Regions from separate parts of the Streptomyces sp. NPDC039609 genome, predicted to be linked through region 3. Evidence: riboswitches for the same ligand, from Rfam matches in the RefSeq annotation. Region 3 holds a riboswitch; each other region holds the start of a gene.
What was found. Region 3 has a riboswitch for cobalamin ahead of cobN (cobaltochelatase subunit CobN). Riboswitches for the same ligand answer to the same signal wherever they lie in the genome.
Positions count from the first base shown of each region.

Region 1: linked by a shared signal. The riboswitch ahead of ACZ561_RS31390 (ribonucleoside-diphosphate reductase subunit alpha) and the one ahead of cobN (cobaltochelatase subunit CobN) in region 3 are both predicted to bind cobalamin.
Region 2: linked by a shared signal. The riboswitch ahead of ACZ561_RS01335 (ABC transporter substrate-binding protein) and the one ahead of cobN (cobaltochelatase subunit CobN) in region 3 are both predicted to bind cobalamin.
Region 4: linked by a shared signal. The riboswitch ahead of ACZ561_RS02345 (energy-coupling factor ABC transporter permease) and the one ahead of cobN (cobaltochelatase subunit CobN) in region 3 are both predicted to bind cobalamin.

Region 1 is NZ_JBVIUJ010000012.1:204,754-208,275, forward strand. It holds gene ACZ561_RS31390 (ribonucleoside-diphosphate reductase subunit alpha) at 1-1,954, opposite strand, end outside; cobalamin riboswitch at 2,083-2,207, opposite strand; gene ACZ561_RS31395 (GNAT family N-acetyltransferase) at 2,261-2,764, opposite strand; gene mctP (monocarboxylate uptake permease MctP) at 2,848-3,522, opposite strand, start outside.
Region 2 is NZ_JBVIUJ010000001.1:284,469-287,990, forward strand. It holds gene ACZ561_RS01325 (dihydrofolate reductase family protein) at 1-268, opposite strand, end outside; gene ACZ561_RS01330 (glyceraldehyde-3-phosphate dehydrogenase) at 455-1,900, shown strand; cobalamin riboswitch at 2,010-2,206, shown strand; gene ACZ561_RS01335 (ABC transporter substrate-binding protein) at 2,219-3,277, shown strand; gene ACZ561_RS01340 (FecCD family ABC transporter permease) at 3,274-3,522, shown strand, end outside.
Region 3 is NZ_JBVIUJ010000007.1:268,888-272,409, reverse strand. It holds gene cobN (cobaltochelatase subunit CobN) at 1-1,851, opposite strand, end outside; cobalamin riboswitch at 1,887-2,029, opposite strand; gene ACZ561_RS22390 (cobalamin biosynthesis protein CobG) at 2,093-3,522, shown strand, end outside.
Region 4 is NZ_JBVIUJ010000001.1:522,047-525,568, forward strand. It holds gene cbiQ (cobalt ECF transporter T component CbiQ) at 1-715, opposite strand, end outside; gene ACZ561_RS02340 (energy-coupling factor ABC transporter substrate-binding protein) at 722-1,063, opposite strand; gene ACZ561_RS02345 (energy-coupling factor ABC transporter permease) at 1,063-1,761, opposite strand; cobalamin riboswitch at 1,791-1,986, opposite strand; gene ACZ561_RS02350 (PTS-dependent dihydroxyacetone kinase phosphotransferase subunit DhaM) at 2,061-2,465, opposite strand; gene dhaL (dihydroxyacetone kinase subunit DhaL) at 2,462-3,085, opposite strand; gene dhaK (dihydroxyacetone kinase subunit DhaK) at 3,082-3,522, opposite strand, start outside.

The DNA of each region.
Region 1 (3,522 bases), on a different contig from region 3:
CGCCGAGCTTCTTCAGCTCGTCGACCAGGTACGAGTTGACCTGGAGGAACTCGCCGGAGAGCGTCTCGCGCTTGAACAGGTTGGAGACCTGCGGCTCGATGCACTCGTACACGCCCGCGATCGAGGCGATGGTCGCTGTCGGCGCGATGGCGAGGAGGAGGCTGTTGCGCATCCCGACGGCGGCGATCCGCTCGCGCAGCGCGGCCCAGCGCTCGGGCCAGTTGAGCTCGACGTCGTAGTGGTCGGGGTGCAGCACACCGCGCGCCGTGCGGGTCTTGTCCCAGGCCGGCAGCGGCCCGTTGCGCTCGGCGAGGTCGGCGGACGCCTCGTACGCGGCGAGCATGATCCGCTCGGCGATACGGGTGGACAGCGCGCGTGCCTCGGGGGAGTCGAACGGCAGCTTCAGCTGGAAGAAGACGTCCTGGAGACCCATCGCGCCCAGGCCCACCGGGCGCCAGCGGGCGTTGGAGTTGCCGGCCTGCTCGGTCGGGTAGAAGTTGATGTCCACGACCCGGTCGAGGAACGTGACGGCCGTACGGACGGTCGCGTCGAGCCGCTCCCAGTCGATGGAGCCGTTCAGGACGAAGGCGCCGAGGTTGACCGAGCCCAGGTTGCAGACGGCCGTCTCCCCGTCGTCCGTGACCTCCAGGATCTCCGTGCAGAGGTTGGAGGAGTGGACCGTGTGGCCCGGCTCGGCCGTCTGGTTGGCCGTACGGTTCGAGGCGTCCTTGAACGTCATCCAGCCGTTGCCGGTCTGGGCCAGGGTCCGCATCATCCGGCCGTACAGGTCACGGGCCGGCATGGTCTTGCGGGCCAGGCCCTTCGCCTCGGCGGCCCGGTACGCGGCGTCGAACTCCTCGCCCCACAGGTCGACCAGCTCGGGCACGTCGGCCGGGGAGAACAGCGACCAGTCGGCGTCCGCGTTGACCCGGCGCATGAACTCGTCCGGGATCCAGTGCGCGAGGTTCAGGTTGTGCGTACGCCGGGCGTCCTCACCGGTGTTGTCGCGCAGCTCCAGGAACTCCTCGATGTCCGCGTGCCAGGTCTCCAGGTAGACCGCGGCCGCGCCCTTGCGCCGGCCGCCCTGGTTCACGGCGGCGACGGAGGCGTCGAGCGTCTTCAGGAACGGCACGATGCCGTTGGAGTGCCCGTTGGTGCCGCGGATCAGCGAACCGCGGGCGCGGATGCGGGAGTACGAGAGCCCGATGCCGCCGGCGTGCTTCGACAGACGCGCGACCTGGTGGTAGCGGTCGTAGATCGAGTCCAGCTCGTCCAGCGGGGAGTCCAGCAGATAGCAGGAGGACATCTGCGGGTGGCGGGTGCCGGAGTTGAAGAGCGTGGGGGAGGAGGGCAGGTAGTCGAGCCGGCTCATCATCCCGTACAGCGCCGCGACCTCGTCCAGCGCGCGGGTGGAGTCGTCCTCGGCCAGGCCGCAGGCGACGCGCAGCATGAAGTGCTGCGGGGTCTCGATCACCTTGCGGGTGATCGGGTGGCGCAGCAGGTAGCGGGAGAAGAGGGTGCGCAGACCGAAGTAGCCGAAGCGGTCGTCGGCGTCCGCGTCGATGAGCGTGTCGAGCCGCTCGGCGTGCAGCCGGACGAACTCGGCGGTGCGGTCGGCGATCAGGCCCTCGTGGTGACCGACGGCGACCGAGGCGGAGAAGGAGTACGCGCCCTGTCCGGCCGCCTCGTCGGCGATGGTGATGGTCAGGAGCCGGGCGGCGAGCCGGGAGTACGCGGGGTCCTCGGCGATCAGACCGGCGGCCGCCTCCGTGGCCAGCTCGCGCAGCTCGGCCTCGTCCGAACCGGCGTTGCGGCCACGCAGCGCGGCGGCGGCGACCTTGCCGGGGTCGGTGTCGGGGAGATCGGCGGTGAGGTCGGTCAGGGTCCGCAGAAGTACGGTCCCGGGTCCGTCGCTCTCGATCGCTGCGGCCGGATCGGCGGGCGCGATGGTCACGTGGGGGCTCTCCCTCGCTCGGCTCGGGGCCGGCGGGGGAAGGCGGGCGGCGGCGCGCCCGTACGCAGGGCAGCGCCGCGCCGCGGCCCACTCCGCGAGGCCCGGACGTCTGTGCACCCGGAACGGAAGGACCGGGCGCGCTGTCCGCAGGTCTTCGGACTCGGCCGGCGTGCAAGCACACAGAAACCACACCGTTGCGGGACAGTTCCGGATTTGCACCGGATTCCCCTGCGAGGACAGCGAGCATGAGCATACATGTGGGGGGCGCTCCTCGAAGCACCCCCCACATGTTGTGTCGTTGGCGGCTCAGAGCTCCAGGCCGTACGTGTACAGGGGATCCATGTCGGCGAGCGGTTTCCAGTCCCGTTCTGGGGTACGGACGAAGCCCATCCGCTCGTAGATCCGGTGCGCGGAGGCCATGGTCGACTGGGTGGAGAGCACCAGTCGCCGGCATCCCGGGGTCTCCCTGGCCCGCTCCACACAGAACCGTACGAGCGCCTCGCCGACACCCCGGCCCCGCGCGCCCTTCGCCACGGCGAGCATCCGGAACTCGGCCTCGCCCTCGCCCGCGATGTCGGCCCACTCCCCGCCGCCCATGGCGAAGGTCACGCCGCCGAGCACCGTCCCGGCGCGGTCCACCGCCACCAGTACCTCCGCCTCGGCGTCCCGCCTGGCCACGTCCCGCAGCACATGCAGATAGGAGTCGTCCTCGCCGAAGTCGAGGTGTCCGTCGTCGAGAAAGGCGCGCGCGGTGACCTCGCCGAGGGCCTCGTACTCCTCGGGCCGTACCGCCCTGATGGTGAAGTCCATGGGGTGAAGTCTGCCTCGGGGACACGGCGAAGGGCCCGGGGTCTCCTCTCGGAGACCCCGGGCCCTCGCGCGGACCGGAACGGTCAGTGACCGGCGCCGACCTTGGGCAGCGGCTTCACGCCCGAGTCGCCCGCGTCCGCCGTGTAGTCCGACGGAGACGTCTCGTCGACGCCCTCGGGGGCTTTGACGGCCTTCAGGACGAAGGTGAGGACGACGGTGACGATCACGTTGATCACGAAGGCGGTGAGGCCGATGTAGCCGATCTCGCCGATGCCCGGGATCTCGGCGGACGAGCCGCCGAAGTGCTTCTGGGTCGGGCTGGCCACGCCGTACGCCGCCGCCGTGCCGTAGACCATGCCGACGGCCCAGCCGGCGAGCAGCGCCCAGCGGTGGAACCAGCGGGTGAACAGACCGCCGACCAGCGCCGGGAGGGTCTGCAGGATCCAGATGCCACCGAGCAGCTGGAAGTTGATCGCCACCGTCTTGTCCATGGTGAGGACGAAGGCGAGCGCGCCGACCTTCACCAGGAGCGACACCAGCTTGGACACCTTGGTCTCCTGCTCCGGCGTGGCGTCCGGCTTCAGGAAGTCCTTGTAGATGTTGCGGGTGAAGAGGTTGGCGGCGGCGATCGACATGATCGCGGCCGGCACCAGCGCGCCGATGCCGATGGCGGCGAAGGCCACGCCGGCGAACCAGTCGGGGAACATGTTCTCGAACAGCTGCGGGATCGCGAGCTGACCGTTGGTCACCTTCACGCC
Region 2 (3,522 bases), on a different contig from region 3:
CCTGCCAGGGTCCACGCTGGGGTCCGAACTTGTTGCGGCCCATGATCTCGGCGCCGATGTTGCGTGCGAAGTCCCGGGTGAAGTAGTCGTCGAGGCCGCGGGTCCCCCCGGGATCGGTACGGTTCGGCCAGCTCGCCGTGGCACCGGCCCAGGCGAACATGGCCCCGGGATCGGCGTGACCGAACGGTCTCTCGAGACTCTGGTCCTCACCCGCTCCGAATCCGTCACGCGAGACGACGAAGTTCTGGACCCTCAGCAGCTGCTCCACGCGCTTCCTCCTGTGTCGTCGACAACGACGAGGATAGGGCGGTGGTGGATACAGGGAGGTAATCACGCGAAAGGGATTTTTCCGCCTGCCCTGAGGTGTGCCTTCGGTCTCCCTCGGGTCCCCCTTGAACGATCAAAGGAAGGCCGGGTTAGCATATGAGCGCCGCCTAGCTCGAAAGATAAACCTGTGACTGTCAATGACGACTCGTTCACCAACTGGAAGATCCGCGAGGAGATCGCGGAGTCGATGATCCCGATCATCGGGAAGCTGCACCGGGAGCGGGACGTCACCGTCCTTCTCCACAGCCGCTCCCTGGTGAACAAGTCGGTGGTCAGCATCCTGAAGACCCACCGGTTCGCCCGGCAGATCGACGGTGAGGAGCTGTCGGTCACCGAGACGCTGCCGTTCCTGCAGGCGCTCACCGCGCTGGATCTCGGGCCTTCCCAGATCGACATCGGCATGCTCGCCGCGGAGTACAAGACGGACGACCGCGGTCTCTCGGTCGAGCAGTTCACCGCCGAGGCCGTCGCCGGTGCCACGGGTGCCAACAAGATCGAGTGCCGCGAGGGGCGCGACGTCGTCCTCTACGGCTTCGGTCGCATCGGCCGCCTCGTCGCCCGCCTGCTCATCGAGAAGGCCGGCTCCGGCAACGGTCTGCGCCTGCGCGCGATCGTCGTCCGCGGGGGCGGTGACCAGGATCTGGTCAAGCGCGCCTCGTTGCTGCGCCGCGACTCCATCCACGGCCAGTTCCAAGGCACCATCACCGTGGACGAGGCGAACAGCACGATCGTCGCCAACGGCAACGCGATCAAGGTGATCTACGCCAACGACCCCTCCGAGGTCGACTACACGGCGTACGGCATCAAGGACGCCATCCTCATCGACAACACGGGCAAGTGGCGCGACCGCGAAGGGCTCTCGAAGCACCTGCGTCCCGGCATCGACAAGGTCGTCCTGACCGCCCCGGGCAAGGGCGACGTCCCGAACATCGTGCACGGCGTCAACCACGACACGGTGAAGCCGGACGAGCGCATCCTCTCCTGCGCCTCCTGCACCACCAACGCGATCGTCCCGCCGCTCAAGGCGATGGATGACGAGTACGGCGTGCTGCGCGGTCACGTGGAGACCGTCCACTCGTTCACCAACGACCAGAACCTGCTGGACAACTACCACAAGGCCGACCGTCGTGGCCGCTCCGCGCCGCTGAACATGGTCATCACCGAGACCGGTGCCGCCTCCGCCGTCGCCAAGGCGCTGCCGGACCTCAAGGCGCCGATCACCGGCAGCTCGATCCGCGTCCCCGTCCCGGACGTCTCGATCGCGATCCTGAGCCTGCGCCTGGGCCGCGAGACCACCCGCGAGGAGGTCCTCGACTACCTCCGTGACGTCTCGCTGCACTCGCCGCTGAAGCGCCAGATCGACTTCACCACCGCGCCCGACGCCGTCTCCATGGACTTCGTCGGCTCGCGTCACGCCTCGATCGTCGACGCCGGTGCCACCAAGGTCGACGGTGACAACGCGATCCTCTACCTCTGGTACGACAACGAGTTCGGCTACTCGTGCCAGGTCATCCGCGTCGTCCAGCACGTGTCCGGCGTCGAGTACCCGACGTACCCGGTGCCCGTGGTCTGACCTCGGCGGTCCGGCCCGTCCGGGTCCCGGTGAACGGGGCGGCGGTGGAGCGGTGCGGCAGATCCCGAAAGGGATCGCGCACCCTCCCACCGCCGCCCCGTCGGCGTTCTGGTAGCTTGCGGTAGCCAGTCGAACTCACGTGCGTGACGTACGCGAGTCAGGGAATCCGGTGCGAATCCGGAGCTGACGCGCAGCGGTGAGGGCGACGGGCGGGGCACGAAGCCACTGGACCGGGAAGCCGGTCCGGGAAGGCGCCCCGCCCGGATGACCCCGAGTCCGAAGACCTGCTGGCGGATCCGTACGAAACGGGCCCCGCGCATGGGCCCTCTACGCCGAGGATGCACCGTGCCTCTCGCCCGCACCCCCCTTCCCTTCGCCCTGCTCGCGTCCGGGGCCCTGCTCCTCACCGGCTGCGGCGGCGCCGGCGACGGGACGGGGTCCGCGCCGTCCGCCTCCGCGCGGACGCTCGAGAACTGCGGCCGCTCCGTGAAGCTCCCGCCCGGCGGGCCGCGCCGGGCCGTCTCCCTGAACCAGGGCACCACCGAGATCATGCTGTCCCTCGGTCTCCAGGACCGGATGGTGGGGACCGCCACCTGGACCGACCCGGTGATGAAGGGGCTGGAGAAGGCCGCCTCCGACGTCCCGAGGCTGGCGGAGAACAACCCCTCCTTCGAGAAGGTGCTGGACACCGAACCCGACTTCGTCGCCGCCTCCTTCGGCTCCACCCTCGGCAAGGGCGGCGTCGCCACCCGCGAGCAGTTCGAGCAGCTCGGCGTCGCCACCTACCTCTCCCCGTCCGACTGCGTGGGCAAGGACAACAGCGGTGGAGGCGACGGCAAGCGCACCACGCCGCTCGCCATGGACACCGTCTACGGCGAAGTCCGCGACCTGGCACGGGTGTTCGGCGTCGAGGAGCGCGGCGAACAGCTCGTCGCCCGGCTCAAGGACCGGGTGGCGAAGGCCACCGCAGGACTCGATGTCGCCGACGTCAGCGTCCTCTACTGGTTCTCCGACGCCAAGTCCCCCTACATGGCGGGATGTTGCGGAGCCCCCGGCGTCATCACCCGGGAGACCGGCACCAAGAACGTCTTCGACGACACCACCGAGGAATGGCCCCAGATCGGCTGGGAGTCGGTCGCCGACCGGAACCCCGATCTCCTGGTGATCGGCGACCTCACCCGCAAGGCACAGTCCGGGGAGAGCGCCGCCAAGAAGATCGAGTTCCTGGAGTCCGACCCGGTCACCAAGAACATGGACGCGGTACGCCACAAGCGGTACGTGCTCCTCAGCGGACAGGCCATGAACCCGACCATCCGCACCGTCGAGGGCATCGAACAGGTCGCCGCCGCCCTGCGCGCGCACGGCCTCACGAAGTGACCGCCGCCCTGCTGCGCATCGCGGCCGGCTGCACGGCACTCGTCCTCTCCCTGGCCGTGGCGATCACCATCGGACCGGCGGACATCGGCGTCGGCGACGTGGCGTCCGTCGTCGCCTCCCACTTCGGCGGCGACCCTTCCGGGATCGGCCCGATCCGGGACGGCATCATCTGGAACCTGCGGCTGCCCCGCACCCTCCTCGCCGCCGTGTGCGGCGCCGGCCTCGCCCTCTGCGGCGCCGTGATG
Region 3 (3,522 bases):
GATCGCGGGCAGCTTCGACGGGTCCATGGAAGAGATCTGCGCGTACTCGTCGAGCAGCTGCTCCAGGCGCGCGATGTCGCCGTACGAGTCGGCGCGCGCCATCGGCGGCACCAGGTGGTCGACGAGCGTCGCGTGCACGCGCCGCTTGGCCTGCGTGCCCTCGCCCGGGTCGTTGACCAGGAACGGGTAGACCAGCGGGATGTCGCCGAGCGCCGCGTCCGGGCCGCAGGCGGCCGACAGGCCGGCGTTCTTGCCGGGCAGCCACTCCAGGTTGCCGTGCTTGCCGAGGTGGACCATCGCGTCCGCCCCGAAGCCGCCGTCCTCGGCGCGCGCCGCGATCCAGCGGTAGGCGGCCAGATAGTGGTGGGACGGCGGGAGATCGGGGTCGTGATAGATCGCGATCGGGTTCTCGCCGAAGCCGCGCGGCGGCTGGATGAGGATCAGCAGGTTCCCGCGCCGCAGGGCGGCGAGGACGATGTCACCCTCGGGGTTACGGGACCGGTCCAGGAACATCTCGCCGGGCGCCGGGCCCCAGTGCTCCTCGACCGCCTCGCGCAGCTCGGCCGGGAGCTGCGCGTACCAGCGCTTGTAGTCGGCCGCCGGGATGCGAACCGGGTTCTTCGCCAGCTGCTCCTCGGTGAGCCAGTCCTGGTCGTGGCCGCCGGCCTCGATCAGGGCGTAGATCAGCTCGTCGCCGTCGCCGGAGACCAGGCCGGGGATCTCCTCGACCGGACCGAAGTCGTAGCCCTCCTCCCGCAGGCGCCGCAGCAGCGCGACGGCGGAGGCGGGGGTGTCGAGGCCGACCGCGTTGCCGATCCGGGAGTGCTTCGTCGGGTACGCGGAGAGGACGAGCGCAAGCTTCTTCTCGGCGTTCGGGATATGGCGCAGACGGGCGTGGCGGACCGCGATCCCGGCGACGCGGGCCGCGCGCTCGGTGTCGGCGACGTAGGCGGGCAGCCCGTCCTCGTCGATCTCCTTGAAGGAGAACGGGACGGTGATGAGCCGGCCGTCGAACTCGGGGACGGCGACCTGGCTCGCGGCGTCCAGCGGGGAGAGACCCTCGTCGTTCTCCTCCCAGGCCGAGCGCGAGCCGGTGAGGCAGAGCGCCTGGAGGATCGGTACGTCGAGGGCGGCGAGCGCGCCCGCGTCCCAGGCCTCCTCGTCGCCGCCGGCCTGCGCCTCGGCGGGCTTGGTGCCGCCGGCCGCGAGGACGGTGGTGATGATCGCGTCGGCGCCCCGCAGGCGGTCGAGCAGCTCCGGCTCGGGGGCGCGCAGGGACGCGACGTACAGCGGCAGGGCCTGGGCACCGGCGTCCTCGATGGCCTCGCAGAGGGTGCCGATGAAGGCGGTGTTCCCGCTCATGTGGTGGGCGCGGTAGTAGAGCACGGCGACCGTCGGGCCGTCGGTCGTCCGGGGCGTGCGCTCCAGCGGGCCCCAGGTCGGCGCGGCGGCCGGGGCGTCGAAGCCGTGGCCGGTGAGCAGCACGGTGTCGGAGAGGAAGCGGGCCAGCTGCTCCAGGTTGGCCGGGCCGCCGTGCGCGAGGTAGGCGTGGGCCTCGGTGGCGACACCGACCGGGACGGTGGAGGTCTCCATGAGCTGGGCGTCGGGGGCCTGTTCGCCGGAGAGTACGACCAGCGGCTTCTCCGCCGCACGCAGGGCCTGCAGGCCCTCCTCCCAGGCGCGCAGACCGCCGAGAAGACGGACGACGACGAGGTCGGAGCCGTCGAGGAGCCCGGGCAGGTCGTCCAGGGCGAGGCGGGAGGGGTTGGCGAACCGGTACTCGACGGGGCCGCCGGCCGCGCGGGCGCTGAGCAGGTCGGTGTCGGAGTGCGACAGCAACAGAATTCGCATGCGTGCGCAGGCCTTCCTCGGGGTTGTCCGCGCCCCGGGTGGTCGTATGGACGGCGGGAGTTCCTGACTCACCCGGCCGCTGGTGCGACCTGGCTCACAGTGGCGGGACCGCGCCGGATTCTCACCGGGCTTCCTCCCCGGGGTCCTGGGACCCCATGCCGTCTGCATAGTAGATCGTGCTCACGACGGGCAGGGGTCGTCCCCAGGGGTCGCCCCGATCCACGTGGGTATGCTCGCCGCCATGCCGCCCACCCCGCCCACAACGCCCAACCGGGGCGAACCTCTCATACGGGACCGTGGCGATGCCTGCCCCGGCGCGCTGCGCCTGCACCCCGCCGACGACGGCGGCCTGGCCCGACTGCGCCTGCCCGCAGGCTTGTTGACGTCTCGCCAGGTCCAGGTCCTGGCGTCGGCGGCGGAGTCGCTGGGCGACGGCCGGGTCACGGTCACATCCCGGGGGAACGTGGAGCTGCGCGGCCTCGGCGAGGGCTGCGGGGTCGATCTGGCGGAGCGGCTGACGGAGGCGGGCCTGCTGCCCTCGGCCACCCACGAACGCGTCCGCAACATCGTCGCCTCCCCGACCGCGGGACTGGACGGACTCGGCCACGCGGACGTGCAGTTGTGGGCCCGTGAGCTGGACACCCTGCTCTGCGCGACCCCCTGGACGGCGGCCCTCTCGGGCCGCTTCCTCTTCGTCCTGGACGACGGCCGCGGAGACGTGGCGGGGCTGGGCGGAGATGTGACCTTGATCGCAGGAGCGCCGTCGGCGGCCGGCGACCGGTGGACGGGTGGGAGCGCGTCACCCGGCGGGACCGGAGCCTCGGTGGGCGGCAGTCCGTCGCCCGGCGAGACAGACACCTTCGCGACCGGCAGTCCGTCGCCCGGCGGGAGCGGAGCCTCGGTGGGCGAGAGCCCGTCGCCCGGCGAGACAGACGCCCCCGCGGCCGGTCGTCCGTCCCCCGGCGGGACCGGAGCCTCCGCGGCCGGTCGTCCGTCCCCCGGCGGGACCGGAGCCTCCGCGGGCGAGAGCCCGACGCCCGGCGAGACAGACACCTTCGCGGGCGGCTGCGAAGGCCCGGCCCCGCGCGCGGCCGACGCCCTGCTGTACGTCGGCGGGCAGGCGTTCCGCGTCGCGGGCGCCGACGCCCCGCGCGCGGCGCTCGCCGCGACCGACGCGTTCCTGCGGGCCGCACAGGCCGCCGGGAACGGGGCATGGCGTGTAAAGGAGCTGCCGAACGCGGGCGCGCCGGACACGGAGGCCGTCGACGCCGCCGGAGTGACAGCCATGCCGGACACCGGGACTCCCAGCGCCGGAACAGCCGCCGCGCCGGATGCCGGAACCTGCCTCCTCGACCTCGCCGCCGCGCTCGCACGGGCCGGGGTCGACGCCCGGCCCGTCGTCCCCGCGCCGCCGCTGCCGCACGGCGCGCCGCCCGCGCCCGGGCCCCTCGGCGGGAACGCACTGCACGTGCTCGCGCCGCTCGGACGGCTGACGGCCACCCAGCTGCGGGCGCTGCTGCCCGCCGACGAGGTGCGGCTCACGCCCTGGCGCGGGGCCGTCGTCGTCGGGGCCTCCCGAACGCGGCTGCCCGAGCTGGAGGCAGCCGGGCTGATCACCGACCCCCAATCCCCCTGGGTCGGCGTCGGCGCCTGCACCGGGCGCCCCGGCTG
Region 4 (3,522 bases), on a different contig from region 3:
TGACGAGACCGGCCAGGAGGCCGGCCGTCGACGCGAGGAAGCGGGTCGACACCGCCGCCTGGGGCACCAGGACCCGCAAGGTCCCGTCGTACCCCCGCCCGGCGAGCCCCGTCTGAAGGCGCTGCGCCCGGTCGAAGGCGCGCACGAACGCGGTCGCACCGAGCCCCGCGAGGGAGCGCCACGTCGCCGCCCGCGTGGTGAGCCCGAGCCGCGCCGCCTGCGCCTGCCGGATCTTGGATATGGCGTCCAGGAGCAGGAAGCTGATCCGGTACATCACGAGCGCCACGTCCACCACGGGAGCCGGCACCCCGGCCCGTACGAGACGCGGCAGCACGTCCGAGACGGGCGTGGTGAACGCGAACAGCAGCACGCCCAGGGACGCGGCCGAGGTACGCAACAGCAACTCGCCCGCGTGCACCGGTCCGTCCGGCGCGAGGGCGACGAGCCCCCGTGCACCACCGACCTCGAACAGGAGCGGGATCGCGCCCGTCACACAGAACCCCAGCGGGATCCGGAACGCCCGCCACAGCTGGCGCCCCGGCACCCCGGCAGGACCGAGGAGCACGGTGAGCGTGGCCGCCGCGACGAGCACGGCGCCCGGCCAGGGCGGCAGACAGACCGCGCAGAGCGTCAGACCGAACCCGAGCACCGCTTTCTCGCAGGGGTGACGGCGGCGCCAGCGACTGCTGTGCGCCGCCGCGTCGATCGGCAGCATCGGCGCCTACTCGTCGCCGGACGCCGACCGCAGCGCCTTCGCCTCGGCACGGGCCTCACCCTGCTTGCGGCCCCTGTGCACGCCGAAGTAGTACGCCAGCACGCCGGCGCCGAGCGCCGCCTGGAGCGAGAACAGCGCCGACTCGACCTCGCCGGACGGCGGCTCGTACAGCGGGCTGAACCACGGCTCGTAGTCGGGAGCGATCTCCGTGATCGCCGTCTCCGCCTCGGCGTCGGCCCCGGTGAACGGCTCCTCCTTGTGGTCGCCGAGCCCGAGCACCAGCGGGAACACCGCCAGAGCCGCGACGACGAGCAGCAGCAGGGTGTTGATCTTCGCGTTCCGGCTCATCAGGCGCTCGCCTCCGCGTTCTCGTTCTTCTTCCGGGACGGGAGCAGGACGCCGAGGCGGGTCAGGTCCCCCTTGCTGGACTGCGTGAGCAGCCGCATCACGAGCACCGTGAGCAGCCCCTCGCTGACGGCGAGCGGGAGCTGGGTCACGGCGAAGATCCCCCCGAACTTGGCCAGCGCGCCGAGCACACCGCTGCCCGGGTCCGGGAAGGCCAGCGCGAGCTGCACGCTGGTGACGCAGTAGGTGGAGATGTCGGCGACGAACGCGCCGAAGAACACGCTCACCATCAGCGGCACGTTGGACCGGCGCAGCAGCCAGTACGTACCGAAGCCGGCCCATGGGCCGACGATGGCCATCGAGAAGACGTTGGCACCGAGCGTCGTGAGCCCGCCGTGGGCGAGCAGCAACGCCTGGAAGAGCAGCGTGATCGTGCCCAGGACCGCCATCACGGGCGGCCGGAACAGGATCGCGCCGAGCCCCGTACCGGTGGGGTGCGAGCAACTGCCCGTCACCGACGGAATCTTGAGCGCGGACAGGACGAATGTGAACGCACCGGACGCACCGAGCAGCAGGGTGGACTCGGGGTTGGCCTTGACCTCACGGGTCAGCGCGCGAACACCGTGGACAACGAAGGGAGCGGACGCGACGCCCCAGGCGGCCGCGTGCACAGGGGGCAGATACCCCTCGGCTATATGCATGGTTGGGAGACCCTCTCCAGCACCTCGTGGATGGACAACGCACCTTGGCCGGTCTCCTGGCTGACGGGTCATGCCGCCGCGACTCCGCCTTCCCAAACCGCCGCGGTCTCCCGCGGTGGTCCAGTGGCTTCCCCGGAGGGATGGAGCCGGACTTCCCGATCACAGTGGCGAGGGCCGCACCGGTACCGCACCGGTTTCCCGTACACCAAGGCGCTGTGACAGTAGTGGGTTGACCAGGTACATCACAACACGGAGGCCCTTCCGGACGGTGTGTGACAGATCTCGCGCGCGCCCCCCTCTCACTCCTTTCGATACGTGTAGGCCTCCGAGGCCGCGGCCACCACGGCGTCCAGATCCCCGCCCGCGCTCGCCGTGACGAGGGCGGCGACGGCGCCCTCGACGAACGGGGCGTCCACGAGCCGTGCCCCCTCCGGCAGCTCGTCCTCCTCGGCGAGGAGCGCTTTGACCGTGAGCACGGCGCTGCCGAGATCGACGAGCAGCGCCACACCGGCACCCCGGTCGACCTCCTGCGCCGCCCCGACGATCAGCTGGGAGCTGGTGCCGAGGCCGCCGTCCGGTCTGCCGCCCGCGGGGGCGATCGGCGCGGTCGCTCCGCCGCCCGCGAGACCCTGGGCCAGTGCGACGACGGCGTCGGCCACCTCCGCGCTGTGCGAGACGAGGACGATTCCGACCTGCGCGGTCACTCGGCCGCCGCCTCGGCGAGGGCGGCGATCAGCAGCGCGGACGAGGTGGCCCCGGGGTCCTGGTGCCCGATGGAGCGCTCGCCCAGATAGCTCGCCCTGCCCTTGCGCGCCTGGAGGGGTACGGTCGCGAGGGCGCCCCGCTCGGCCGCGTCCAGGGCGGCCGCGAAGGACTCGCCGAGCCCCTCGGTTGCCGGAACGAGGGCGTCCAGCATCGTCTTGTCACCGACCTGCGCACCGCCGAGCTGGGCGACCGCAGCGACTCCCGCGGTGAGCGCCACCGCCAGCTCCTGTCGCGTCACCGCCGCAGCCTCGCCGAGACTCTTGCCCGTCCGGCGCAGCAGCGTCCCGTACAGCGGCCCGGACGCGCCGCCGACGGTGGAGATCAACTGGCGCCCGGCAGCGGCGAGTACGGCGCCCGGCGTCGTGGGCGGATCCTTCTCCAGCGCATCCGTCACGGCGCCGAACCCCCGCTTCAGATTGGCCCCGTGGTCGGCGTCGCCGATCGCCGAGTCGAGCTCGGTGAGGCGATCGGCCTCGCGTTCGACGGCGGCCGCGGCGATGGTCAGCCAGCGCAGGAAGAACGCGGCGTCGAACTCGTCGACTTCGGACACTCCGCTCACCGGCCCCAGCGCAGGGCGGGCGTCTGCACGGGCGCGTCCCACAGTCGCAGTATCTCTTCGTCGGCCTCGCACAAAGTCACCGAACAGCCGGCCATGTCGAGGGAGGTGACGTAGTTCCCGACCAGGGTGCGGGCGACCGGCACCGCACGTTCGGTCAGGACTCGTTGAACCTCGGCGTTGAAGCCGTACAGTTCGAGCAACGGGGTGGCGCCCATGCCGTTCACCAGGGCGAGGACCGGCCCGGACGGCCGCAGATCGTCCAGCACGGCATCGACGGCGAAGTCCGCGATCTCCCGCGAGGTCATCATCGACCGCCGCTCACGCCCGGGCTCGCCATGGATCCCGATGCCCAACTCCAGCTCACCGGTGGGCAGATCAAAGGTGGGACTGCCCTTGGCGGGCGTGGTGCAGGCGCTCAGCGCGACACCGAAGCTCCG